3 regions of the Paenibacillus sp. J22R56 genome follow, and region 1 is predicted to be linked to each of the others. Evidence: riboswitches for the same ligand, from Rfam matches in the RefSeq annotation. Region 1 holds a riboswitch; each other region holds the start of a gene.
The links. A riboswitch is a leader RNA that binds a small molecule or an ion and turns the genes downstream of it on or off. The one in region 1 is predicted to bind ZMP and ZTP.
Positions count from the first base shown of each region.

Region 2: another riboswitch for ZMP and ZTP. It lies ahead of AC0YNT_RS24680 (DJ-1/PfpI family protein); the one in region 1 lies ahead of AC0YNT_RS16190 (bifunctional 5,10-methylenetetrahydrofolate dehydrogenase/5,10-methenyltetrahydrofolate cyclohydrolase).
Region 3: another riboswitch for ZMP and ZTP. It lies ahead of AC0YNT_RS17060 (NIPSNAP family protein); the one in region 1 lies ahead of AC0YNT_RS16190 (bifunctional 5,10-methylenetetrahydrofolate dehydrogenase/5,10-methenyltetrahydrofolate cyclohydrolase).

Region 1 covers NZ_JBWDNV010000006.1:249,667-253,866, reverse strand. The annotation lists gene AC0YNT_RS16205 (ABC transporter ATP-binding protein) at 1-236, opposite strand, end outside; gene AC0YNT_RS16200 (hypothetical protein) at 461-682, shown strand; gene AC0YNT_RS16195 ((S)-benzoin forming benzil reductase) at 682-1,443, shown strand; ZMP/ZTP riboswitch at 1,505-1,584, shown strand; gene AC0YNT_RS16190 (bifunctional 5,10-methylenetetrahydrofolate dehydrogenase/5,10-methenyltetrahydrofolate cyclohydrolase) at 1,644-2,489, shown strand; gene AC0YNT_RS16185 (hypothetical protein) at 2,816-3,541, shown strand; gene AC0YNT_RS16180 (DinB family protein) at 3,574-4,035, shown strand.
Region 2 covers NZ_JBWDNV010000011.1:4,425-8,624, reverse strand. The annotation lists partial or broken gene AC0YNT_RS24685 (effector binding domain-containing protein) at 75-924, opposite strand; gene AC0YNT_RS24680 (DJ-1/PfpI family protein) at 998-1,606, opposite strand; ZMP/ZTP riboswitch at 1,683-1,762, opposite strand; gene AC0YNT_RS24675 (glycoside hydrolase family 25 protein) at 1,892-2,605, shown strand; gene AC0YNT_RS24670 (glutathione peroxidase) at 2,858-3,418, opposite strand; gene AC0YNT_RS24665 (hypothetical protein) at 3,938-4,200, opposite strand, start outside.
Region 3 covers NZ_JBWDNV010000006.1:420,327-424,526, forward strand. The annotation lists gene AC0YNT_RS17050 (hypothetical protein) at 1-1,514, opposite strand, end outside; gene AC0YNT_RS17055 (hypothetical protein) at 1,946-2,260, opposite strand; gene AC0YNT_RS17060 (NIPSNAP family protein) at 2,312-2,638, opposite strand; ZMP/ZTP riboswitch at 2,778-2,858, opposite strand; partial or broken gene AC0YNT_RS17065 (DinB family protein) at 3,080-3,154, opposite strand; gene AC0YNT_RS17070 (hypothetical protein) at 3,290-3,736, opposite strand.

The DNA of each region.
Region 1 (4,200 bases):
TATCCGATTTCTTGTTTTAGTTCGATTTCATGTTCGGCAATATTCTTGCCCAATATTAGAACCTCTCCGCTATCGATATGAAGCATATTTAAGATCGATTTGATTGTCGTTGTTTTACCTGCGCCATTGGCACCGATAAAACCCATGATAAAACCCTGTTCCAGTTGGAACGAAACATTTTTTAGCTGGAAATTTGGATAAGCTTTATTTAAATTTTGAATGTCTAATGCCAGCATAACGTACCTCCTCAATTAATTGTGTATGTTGTGTATGCACAATATATCACATGGGGTTTTTGTGGTCAATGCCTCAAACCAAATATTTACAATAAAATGGAAACTTTATTAACTTCAAGTACGTCTAACTGATTAAATACAGATTGAATAGAAAATTGTATACGATGAGGCTTAAAAAATGATGTTACGAAATGACATCGTTTCATACTAGGGGGTTAGAAAACTTGAATAAAAAAGTGAAGGGGCAGCCTGTCGAGGAAAAAACAGCCGCTACGGTAACTTCATTTAATGATGTGACCGATCACTATCAGAAAATAATGGGTGTTCCTGCCCAAAGAACAGATTTAAACAGTATGCCTAAGGTTCTGCGTTGGTTTGCGTATTTCTTCTATGCAGTCTTAATCCTTGGTGCACTGTTATTCCTCATATCTTGGTTGATGCAATAATGAAAGGAGCAACGATGAAACACTTCATTATAACAGGGACTTCTAGAGGAATTGGGGAAGCCATCGCTTATCAACTGCAATCATCAGGTCATTTTCTACATTGTGTCTCTCGAGAGAGGAATACAACTCTAATAAGCAACAGCGAGAATATGGCTTATTATGAGTTCGATCTAGGGCAAACGGATGCGATTGAAACCTTAATGGAGAGGATATTCAGTCAAATTGATCTGTCCCAAGTAGAAGGGCTTTATCTCATAAATAACGCTTCTATGATCGCGCCAGTGGCCCCAATAGATGCAGCAGATATCAGTGAAATAACACGTAATATACAGGTGAATCTGATCGCCCCAATCCTTCTAACATCCTTTTTTATTAAACATACAAGGGAACTGTCCGTAGAGAAGAGGGTTCTTAATATCTCTTCTGCATCTGCAAAAAATCTTCATCCAGGGATGAGTTTGTACTCTGCGGCTAAGGCTGGATTAGATGTTTTCACCCAATGTGTAGCACTTGAACAAAATAACTCAAATGCTCCAGTTAAGATTGTGTCCATCTGGCCAGGTATGATTGACACCAGCTTGCAAAGTGAAGCTAGAAGCATGGATCGAGCTATGCTCCCGACAGTAGAGTTGTTTAAGCAGGTCATGGAATCAGGAATGCTAACTACACCTGAGGAAACGGCGAAACAGATCATTGCATTTTTGTTTAAAGAAGATATAGAGCATGGAGAAGTTGTCGACATCTACGATTATTCAAAATGACATAAGAATTACAGCTAGCTATTGAACTACGGAATAGTTTCTGGCAAAATGAAATCAAACGTTCAGTATGTGTAACTGGCGAGACGTGGAGTACCACGGTGGAGCACATACTTCATATGGCCGTTCGCCTGGGCAGAGGTAAGGAGATTTCTCCTTGCCTCTTTCTGTTTTTCTATAACAAGTGGAGAGGATGACAGCTAATGAAATCAAGTCCATTATTGCTTGACGGAAACCGAGTTGCCACAGATATTAAGAACCAATTAGTAGGCCGTGTATCCAAGCTCAATGAGAGAGATATCGTCCCATGTCTGGCAACGATTCTTGTTGGAGAAGATCCTGCCTCAGCAACGTATGTCCGAATGAAAGGTAATGCATGCTCACGGGTCGGTATCCGATCTATTCGGATCGAACTTCCTGAAGAAACAACTACTGAACAATTGATACAAGCGATTATGCAGTTAAATGATGATCAATCCGTTCATGGTTTACTTTTGCAGCATCCGGTCCCACATCACATCGACGAGCGAGCTTCCTTTGAAGCTATTTCCATAGATAAAGATGTAGACGGAGTGACGATGCAAGGCTTTGCTCAAAATGCGTTTGGCATCGCGGCATTCCCTTCCTGTACACCAGCAGCAATTATGGAAATCCTGGCGTACTACGAGCTGCCTGTGGCTGGCAAGCATGCCGTCGTAATCGGCCGAAGCCCGATTTTAGGAAAACCAGTCTCAGCTATGCTGTTGAACAAAGATGCGACAGTAACAACATGCCATTCCAAAACGAACAATTTGGAACAACATGTCCGAACTGCTGATATTGTTGTCGCCGCCGTAGGTAAGCCTAAATTTGTTCAAGGCGATTGGATTAAGCCCGGTGCTGTCGTACTGGATGCCGGTTATAATCCAGGCAATGTGGGGGATGTTGACTTTGAGGCATGCACTCCTCATGTATCTGCTATCACTCCAGTTCCTGCTGGAGTAGGGCCAGTGACTATTGCGATGTTGTTGAAGCATACTGTTGAGGCTGCGGAAAGAAGCAAACGGTAATAAACTCCAATAGGGCTATACCTTTAGTCATTAAAATGACGATGGTATAGCTCTTTTTTTTCGAATATCACCTGGACGGAGCAGCGATAAGACCCTCGCAGGGTCTTATGATCACTAAATTCACATAACTACTACTACGTAAGACCCTCGTGGGGTCTTATTGGACCTTCGAGATTATTAGTTTCGCATAATGAGCACAGTATAAGACCCCAGCAGGATCTTACGCCCTTTAGAACTTATTCAATTGTCATTTCATTCTATTTAGTAATTAAATAATATGGTAGAATTTCCTAATAAACGATTGTCTTGAAAGGAGCTTACTAACAATGCGGCTAACAATGGGTATGATCATCATTTTACTCGTCATATCTGGGTGTACTAATGAAAGTAATCAAATAGTGACTAACAATAAACCGGGAACTTCTGATGAGAACAAAGTGACTGAAGACACTACTAAAGCGAAAGAAAACAAAATAACGTTAACCCCTGTTGATTTATTTGCAGGAGATGCTGCGATTTTCAAGCCATTCCTTGGTTCGATGTCAGTGGCTTTCAAATTGTCTTATGAAGGAAGCCAGCCAAACGTATGGTTGGATCTGGACGTTTGGGAGAATGGAAAGAAGGCAGCGACGAAGGGTTCAATTGGTCAACTATTTTACAGTTCAGAGGAAAATCCGAGCAGTGGTGAAGTCGAAGTTATTATGTCGGTTGATACAGTTCCAATCGAGGGGAATGATGAAATAAGACTAATTAAAGTGAATGTTGTTCATGATAAAGGAAATTCAAGTCTTGCAACAACAACGATTCCTTGGAATAGCAAGCTGACTATGCAGGGACTGCTTCAGCATAATGAGAAGACGTCGTTTGCAGCCGATGAACCTGTGTATGCCTTTGGTGTGCAGGCTTCGAGCGGTAACAACATGTCCACAGCAGAGCTTACTTCCGAATCATTAAGAAGACGGAATGGGCACTTGTATTTACTTTGCGTTATCAAAACGATTGATGGCTCTTATCGATTTCTCCCCATAATGCCAGGTTTGGTTGGGTGTTAAGATAAGAGAAAAGGTAAAGGGAGTGATTGTTGGTGACGAATGTTGTTGCGCATCTTGAAAAGCTGATCAAGGCAATACCAGATAAGCTAAAAGCATGGCCTGAAGAAAGGATGGTAACCCCACATGCCATTGGAAAATGGTCAAACCTTCAAATTCTTGGTCATCTCTGTGATTCGGCTATAAATAATCTGACAAGAATGATTCAAGCTCAGTACACTTCAGAGCCCTTGGCCATAACCCCGTACAACCAAGATAAATGGGTAGAAGCTCAGCGGTATGCGGATGCATCTGTAGATGAGATCATCACCTTTTGGGCAAGTTTAAATAGTGCTCTGTTACGAGTCATTACGGCAATGTCAGAGGATCTGATTAGAGCTAAACAAATAAGGCTTACAAGTGGAGAACAGCATACTTTGGAATGGCTCATTAACGATTATTTGGAGCATATGAAGCATCACCTTCATCAAATCTCCCCCGAGCTATTGGAAGACTAGAAAAACAATATAGAGTAATGAAGCTGTAGGCCATTCGCCGCAGCTTTTTTAATTTCCGACAGTTAATCTGACATGCAATTTCAGTTAATGTGCATCATGCACAAATGAATCTCTTCTTTTTAGTGACTACTCTATATTTAATGTCAGTAATATTGACGTAGAACT
Region 2 (4,200 bases), on a different contig from region 1:
TTTTGGTATTTTTTTCTTTTTGCATGTAAAAAAGGACATGTTGGAATTTCCAACATGCCCTTTGATTTGGACTTTTACTGAATGGGAATATAGACCGTCATACTAATTTTCTCCGGAGTGGAATTCATCACATCCGTTACCTCAAAGTCTGGTCCTTCTCCACGCTCATAATTGCTGTTAGGCAGCCAGGTGCCATAAATGTACTTCCATGTATTTTGCCCAAGCTCAGGCATACTGCTGTTTCGAACCAGCAGGAAGCTCGATGCAAGCAAAGCCCTCTTCCACTTCTGCAAATGCTGTGACCTCCTCGCCAATAAGGAAGGAAAAAACACCATCCTCATGGAAGGAGTGGGAAATACCATAGGCAAAGGCCGGCCGGGCTTTGTTTGGGATACGCATAAAATATTCATTGCTGCCAAAATGCCCGTAAAATCCCGGAATCTCCTCAAAATACAATTCGTTATTTAAATTCGTTGTGTAGTTATACCCGATAATACGAATGGCAGGAAGCTCTACTATGTCCGGTTTGTACATATTCAGCCCTCCTCGAATATTGGCTGTTAGAGCAATGAAGTCGATTGGATGCTGGGAAACAAGTGGTTGCTGCCGTTTACGATACTTAGCTGGTGTTACGCCAAAAAAACTACTGAAAGCACGAGTGAATGCCTCCTGTGAGCCGTATTGATAAGACACTGCGATGTCTAGTACTTTTTTCTTGGTAACCAGAAGCTCCGCAGCAGCGACGCTTAACCTTCTCTTCCGAATGTATTTTTGAACTGTAAATCCAGAAATGGCGTGAAAGAGCCTTTGAAAATGATAGACCGAAAACCCCGCTTCCATGGCAATAGCCTCTAAGCTAAGCGGCTCCTGCAACTGCTCTTCCATAAACATGATGACTTGTTGGACTCTCGTATAATGTTCCATTGGAATTCAGTTACCCAGCTCCTTCGTTTACATTTGCAGTTATCTTATCATTGAAGTGGCTTGCTATATTTGATCAGGAATGCTTTCCTGGCATCCAATCATATTCCATCAGCCTCGCTGTCTTTAAGGCCCGCTCCTCGCCATGAAGCTTGCCAATTACATACAAGGACATATCTATACCGGCTGATACACCCGCAGACATAATGATCTTGCCGTTATCTACATACTTCACGTTATCCAGAATCTCTGCCGATGCAGGTACAACCTCTCTTAATTCCTCGATAGCTAGATGATAGGTGGTGAGCTTCATCCCTTCCAATACGACAGCTTTAGCAAGTAGTAAGGCCCCCGTACATACGGACAATATAATCTCAGCTTCATCTGCGCAATCGTGGATCCATTCTGTCAGTACTCTGTTGTTCATTTCTTGCCGAACACCACGGCCGCCGGGGATGAGGATAATATCGGGTTTCGGGCAGTCATGAATGGTATACGCAGGGTTCACGCTGAGATTACCTAATGCTGTGATCGGATGGTTATGCTCGGCTACCGTGTAAACATGGAAATCCTGTCCGTAATTACTGCCCGTAATAAACACTTCGTACGGTCCCGTAAAATCCAATATCTCTACATTGTCATAGATCAGAATCGCTACATTCCTCTTCTTCTGCACCTGTTCCATCCCCTCATCCTCCTAAAAATAAATTAAATTAAAAAGAGTATTTGTCCCACGGGAACAAACTCTTCCCAGTGAACAAATACTCTGCCCAGGCGTACGGCTGATGACATATGTGCTCCCTCGTGGTTATCCACGTTTACGCCAGTCGCACATACCAGTTATTTACTTATTATACTATTCCGAACATCGGCCGGAAGCAAGAGTGGATTTGAAACAATTAACGGCAGTATATCGTCTATAAAACTGGAATGTTTTGTAAGTCTAGTATTCATTGAAGGAAGTGTAGCCATGAAGCTAAAAAGATGGCATAAAATAATCGCTGGGCTGCTGCTGTTACTCCTTATTGCCGGGGTACTAGAATACAAGGGGATCATCTGGCATAACAGCTTGTTCGCAGCCAAATATGATGTGAGAGGAATCGATGTCTCCCACTATCAGGGGGAAATAGATTGGAAGAAGGTCGCTGACAGTGGAAAGTGGCAATTTGTTTATATCAAAGCTACCGAAGGAAAAGATATGACTGACAGCCATTTCAGGTCTAATTGGGAGCAGGCCAAGAGCAATGGCATGCTCATTGGTGCTTATCATTTTTTCACCACTCAAAGTACCGGTGCTCAGCAAGCTGCACATTTTATTGATGAGGTTCCTAATGAGGCTGCCAACCTCCCCCCAGTCATCGATATTGAGATTAGTCTGGATAAAGATGCTCCACTCATCCAAAGTGAGCTAACCACCCTAGCAGATCAACTAGAGCAGCATTACAAGCAGAAGCCCATTCTGTATGTCACCTACGATACTTTTAACAGCTACATTGCAGGAAGCTTCGAGGATTACGAAATCTGGATCAGAGATATTGTGAAGCATCCGTCCCTGAAGGACGACCGGGCTTGGACCTTCTGGCAATTTAATAATCGCGGAAGAATCTCCGGTATCGATGCCTATGTGGATATTAACGTATTCCATGGGGATGAAACAGCTTTTGCTGCGAAGTTCAAGAAATAAGATACGATAAGACCCTCACAGGGTCTTATCGTATCTTATTTCAGGCAGTAATCACCCAATAAGACCCTTAGAGGGTCTTATTACATCTCCGAGTGCTCACGAAAGCATAGTTGTCTCCCCCATATTTAGCAAATAAGACCCTCACAGGGTCTTATCGTTACTAATTTTAGGCAGTAATCACCCAATAAGACCCTCAGAGGGTCTTATTGGACCGCAGCCAGTCTTACAGTCGTCCAAAAGGCTGCTGTTAAACTAGTCAGAGGACAATGCTTCCTCAATAGCCAGTTCCAAATCGGTCGGCTGTGTCGTTGGCTCAAATCGGCCGACCACTTGTCCCTCTCGGTTAATGAGAAACTTGGAGAAGTTCCACTTTACGCCATCGCCGTCATATAAGTCCGGATGATTCTGCTGGAGAAAATCTTTCATCCACATCTCAGCAGCATTATCCGGATCATATCCTTGGAAAGGTGCCTGCTCCGTAAGATATTGAAAAAGTGGATGGACATTTTGTCCACGGAGCTCTACCTTTTCAAATAACGAGAAGGTTACTCCAACATTGCGCCGGCAATGCTCCTCTACTTCCGTATTGCTGCCGGGCTCTTTGTCATTGAACTGATTGCACGGGAAGCCCAGTATCTCTAAGCCATGCATCCAATATTTTTCATACAGCTGCTGAAGACCATCGAACTGCTTGGCATATCCGCATTGGCTTGCTGTATTAACGATTAGAAGAACCCTGCCACTGAAAGCAGACAGATGAATAGGCTCTCCAGTAATCTCATTAACTTGAAAGTCATAGATGGACTTGTTCATCTTATTCCTCTCCCTTGTTTTATATTTAATCCATCATATAACCCAGAATCCTATTTGAATAATATATAAAAACAATAATCTTAATAGGCATTTCCAATAATGTATTTACTGGAAAAAGGACTTAAAATAGGTCCATTTTCTCCAGCAGCCCTGCGGCCTCTTTCAGGATCATTCGATCACGCATTAGCATAAAAAAATTGCCATAATCATCAGCGTTGCTGTTGTTAGCAGTCTTATCCATAACTTCAATTGCCTATCCGATTGTCAGCCATTGAACGGACATTCCGAGCTGCTCTTCAGCATCCGTTAGGGCCGTTTGTTCTGTGCTTCAAAAAAGCTTCCTCTGGTGACTCACCTTCCTCTATGCCGCCACCTGGAAGTTTATAAAGATCCAATTCAGCCATATACATCATGGCAACCTTTCCATTGTGATTAACGAGCACCCCTCGCGAAGCGTATCGAGATACTGTACCGATATACGCTGGGGCTCCTCCCAAAATATCACTGTCGGTTAATCTGCTATTTAACGTCATCATTAATCCCCTTTACCTGTGCCATTACCAGAGGAGCGCCGGCACCTGGTTTGGGCAGGATATTCCCTTCGCTTTTATAGGTATCAAATCTCTTCACTAAATTCAAATAAGCCTCTTCCCGGTCATTGCCAAACCCACTCATCCAATGCCAACCCTTGATACTTGCTTCCCAAGGTAATATCGCTGCATTTAATCCCTTTAATAATTCCGTGTCTACATGTTGCTTTCTGTATTCAATGGAATAGTCAT
Region 3 (4,200 bases), 170 kb from region 1:
GCGCTGTCCGATACTTTTGCGTCAGCAACCGCGCCAAAGTCCGTTACGTCATAATTGCCTGTATAATAGCTTACCATGTTGGAGCTTCCATCGGCTGTTACCAGCTTAAAATAGTAGTTTGTTTCCGGTAATAGGTTCGAAAGCACCGCTTGTTGAGATTTGAATACTGCTCCTGTTCGCACCCAAGTTAAACCTTTGTCTAAACTTGCATAAACCACCGCTTGTTTATTCCATGAGTCAGCTTCCAGTACAACAGTTGTTGGGGTGCTATAGGACACATCAACAGCTTTTCTAACTAAATTTGTTACATTAGAAGTAACATTGAAACTTGCCTTCCCTGTTTCCGTAAAATCCGCTTCGCGAGGTGTCCCTGAATAAGCCTTGCCACTAAAGGTTGCGCTGAAGGTTCCGCCATGACTTGGCATTTTCTTGTTCTTCAAAACAAGCGTAACGTCAACGCCATTGTAGGCGCTAAAATCCGTATTCTTTATGGAAACCGTCTTTCCACCGTCCGTTATTTCCACTTTGGTTCGAAAATCTTCATTCGAATTAATATCTCTAGCCCAGTTTCTTCCCGAATGGTTATAGTCTTTTGCGGCCGCGATAGCCGCATCATTTAATTGCACGAAGCCACGGCCAATTAGATCGAACGTATCCGTTGAGGAAGCTCTTATTCCATCCGGCAAATGAAAGGTTAACGTCCCGTATAAATATTTTCTTTCCGGGGTGGTTCTATGGATTGAGTATTCTAATATTACATCTTGAGTTTCACCTGCTGTATATTGCTGGAGGTTGGCTTTTAATGTGGATAGCTCGATTGTAAACTGCTTCGATGTTCCATCTTCAGCAACTACATTTAGTCTATCCTCATTTTTGATCTGATCAGATAACCTCTTTTCGATACCCGCACGATCTGTCACCGAGTATTGCTGAATCGAATGGTCGGTTGAGTCAATTTCGGCAAGCAATTGTTCCACATCATATTGAGGTATCATATAAATCGTGCTTCTGGCGTTGTCGATGCTTGATAGGTGAATAGCGTTATTCAGCATTCGGAGATCCGTGTTGGAGGAATTGGCCGGTTTAAAGTCATCTTTTTTTAATGAAATTTTAGAATTATTAATTTCCAGCCTGTACGATTTAGCTTTGTTAACGGCTGGTAAATTAGTTATCGCGTAGGCTATTCCATCTGTGCCCTTTAGTACATTCATTTTAGCTTTAGACAAATCCAGTTTATTCTTTCCATCACTTATAGAAATATAAGAAGGAACACTACCGCTTGTCATGTTCAATACGTCTATCGTTGAAGATGTCTTAAACGAAAAGGTATCCGACGCTCTTGTGTTAGACGAAAATCCAAGTGGAGTTATTTTCTTGGACTGTCCGTGATTATCCTGTTTCACTTGTTTCGAGCTGTCGTTAAGCTGCGGATTAGATGCAGCCCAGGCACCGTAAGCCAGACTAAACATCATAGTTAGAGCAATAATTGTGGATATTAGCAATTTTTTTCTCAACTTCACTCTCTCCTCTTTCTGTTTAATTGATTCAGTACTAGCATAGTTCAGTTTTGTTTGATGATTGTTAACTAGTCAATAATTGAGTACAAAGTTGTATTTCGTGATTTAACAGAAAAATTATCCCATTAACATAAAAAAACCGCGATTTACGCGGTCTTGCCGAGATAATTGTCATCCGATAATGATTCACCCTTCAAAAAAAATGACAGCTGATCTTGTGATCGGCTGTCATTTTTCTAGTTCAAAGGTATTAGCTTTTAAGTGTGTCTACGACCCGGTCAACCAAATCACAGGATGGCATCGATGTTCAGTGAAAATAAAGTATTAGACTGACCCAAAAAAAAACGAAACAGCAGCAGCCATGGACGAGAAAATAAAGTCCTAGACTGCTGCTGTTTTATTGAAGTATCGTTCCTCGTCCCTCGGTTTTAAGGGTTTATCTCACATATAATCAAGCGTGAACTTTTCTCCCTCCATAGGAAAGCTGGCAAGAATTCTAGTCGGTATTGTTCAACACGAATAAAGCGCGGAGGACCGAGTTCGTTCTCCATAAGCTCTCTCATTTTCAAAGCAGCTTGAGCTTTACAATGAGGACAAGTCATATATCTTTCAAAGTCTACTGCATTTAAAGGGGAATCAACGTCAACAACTTCAAGTACGTAACTTCCACAATCCGGACATTTGGTTGATAGGTTGGGGTTATTAGCCAATAGCTTTGCTGCATCTATCCATTCCTTCTTCATCCGAAACCTCCTGCATTGTGATGTCTGAACTAACGTTCTCCGTCCCTCGGTTCAATTTCCCAATCTGAAAAATTCAGCTTGATTCATAAAATATTCATCAATTTTTTCGACTATAAGCCCTCCGTTTTCTTCCGAGTTGCGTTTTACTTGAATCCATTCGATGTCTTTCTTAAACTGCTCCCATAGCCTTTGACGCTGCGCCATATCCTTAAATTCCATCACATAATATAGTTTATTTTGGCCTGTTGCATCTATCCAGAAATTCACGACCTTCATTCCCAGTCTAGTGAAAATTCTAAACGTATGCTCCTTAAATCTGTCTTGAATGGCATCCATTCGACCTTCGTAAATCGTATAGATTCGCAACTCGTATAGCATGTTATTTCCTCCCTGAATGAATCTGATTGGTAATCCAGCACCATCTATTTCGACTTTTTAAAAATCAGATCGAGCGCATTCTCTCTGGAATATCATGCTTACCTCCTAAAACACACAGAGGTAAGGGATACCTCTCCCTTACCTCTGCCCAGGCGTACGGCATATGACAATATGTGCTCCCTCGTGTGTCTCCACGTTTACGCCAGTCACACATACCAAATGTTTACTGTAATTATAGTTAGAATATTCACTGAAGTAAAGATGTTAATTTCGTTATCCCTTTACTTCAACAAAGGCTGAATGACTTTTCTTGTTTGAGATTATTATTTGCTATTCATTTTAGACAAAGCTCCAGTCAGCAACCAATCGCTGCTGTTTTTTCAACCCGTCTTATCCTCTCTTCATATCAGTCTATGAACGGGGCGGGAAGGGTGTCATAAACCCGCGCAGCAGTGTGATCGTCGATTGCCGTACTGCCCGGTAGTCTTCGGCCAATTGCGCGGTTGTCCAGCTTCCAACCTCCGTTCAAAATGAATTAAATGTATCTTAGCTTAGATCTTATATATAAACATTTATAGGCATTTAAAAAGACAATTAGATAATACTGTGCAATAAAAAAGCGCCTAATTATAGGCGCATTTTTATAACTTGTTATAACGTAATTGAAATAAGGTCACGATCCAGAACGATGTTACCATCTTGCGGCACGTCCCCAGCTACTCCGAAATGGTTAACAATAACATTTGAAGTAGCTGAAAGGATGACAACTACTTCATAGTGATCGTTGACATCAGCGAGATTTGTATTGAAAAATCTAAGGGAATTGGCTGGTATGGTAACGGTGTTGTTACCAATTCTTACTGGGGAATTGGTATCCCAATTAAAGACCATAACGGTTGCGGTTATCGGTGAAGATCTCCGATTCATGACTTCGGTATGGGCAAATGTTGTACTCGGATTTTTTTTGAGAACACCTGTGCTTCTAACAGTACCCGAAGTGGTGTTTTTCACCCGAACTTGCTTTTGTAACTGAGTGTTCAATTTTTTCTTCATCGCGCTGGTCTTTACTACTCTCTTAGCTGATGTTTTAATTTTCACTATATCATCTCCTATATTGGGGAATAATATAGTATATATAAAATTGATAGATTTGTTTGTGCGGTATTACTAGCAGATAAGCACTTTTAATAGAATTGAAAAACGCACTTTCCATTGTATGAGTGGATTTCAATACACACTAATAGACAGGATGGTCCGAATACGACGGCAGCCATGGACGAGAAATAGTTAATAGCTTAATAACTCGGATATTTATAGGCCACCGCCTCTGTATAGAAGTTCTTGTCCTAAGTTTTTGCATTCCCAACCAAGCTCTGCTTTATAAAAGTTCTGTGATACATGTGGTTCTTCAAAGGGATAAAAGCTTCCCATTTGAATGGTTTGCCAACAAGTAACAGAGTCTCTTGTATTGTAAAGAATCAACCTCTGGTCTATCCTGGACAGGGAATCCAGATATACCGTCAAAATCAACACTTCTATCATCTACCTCCTTCTTTCACCTT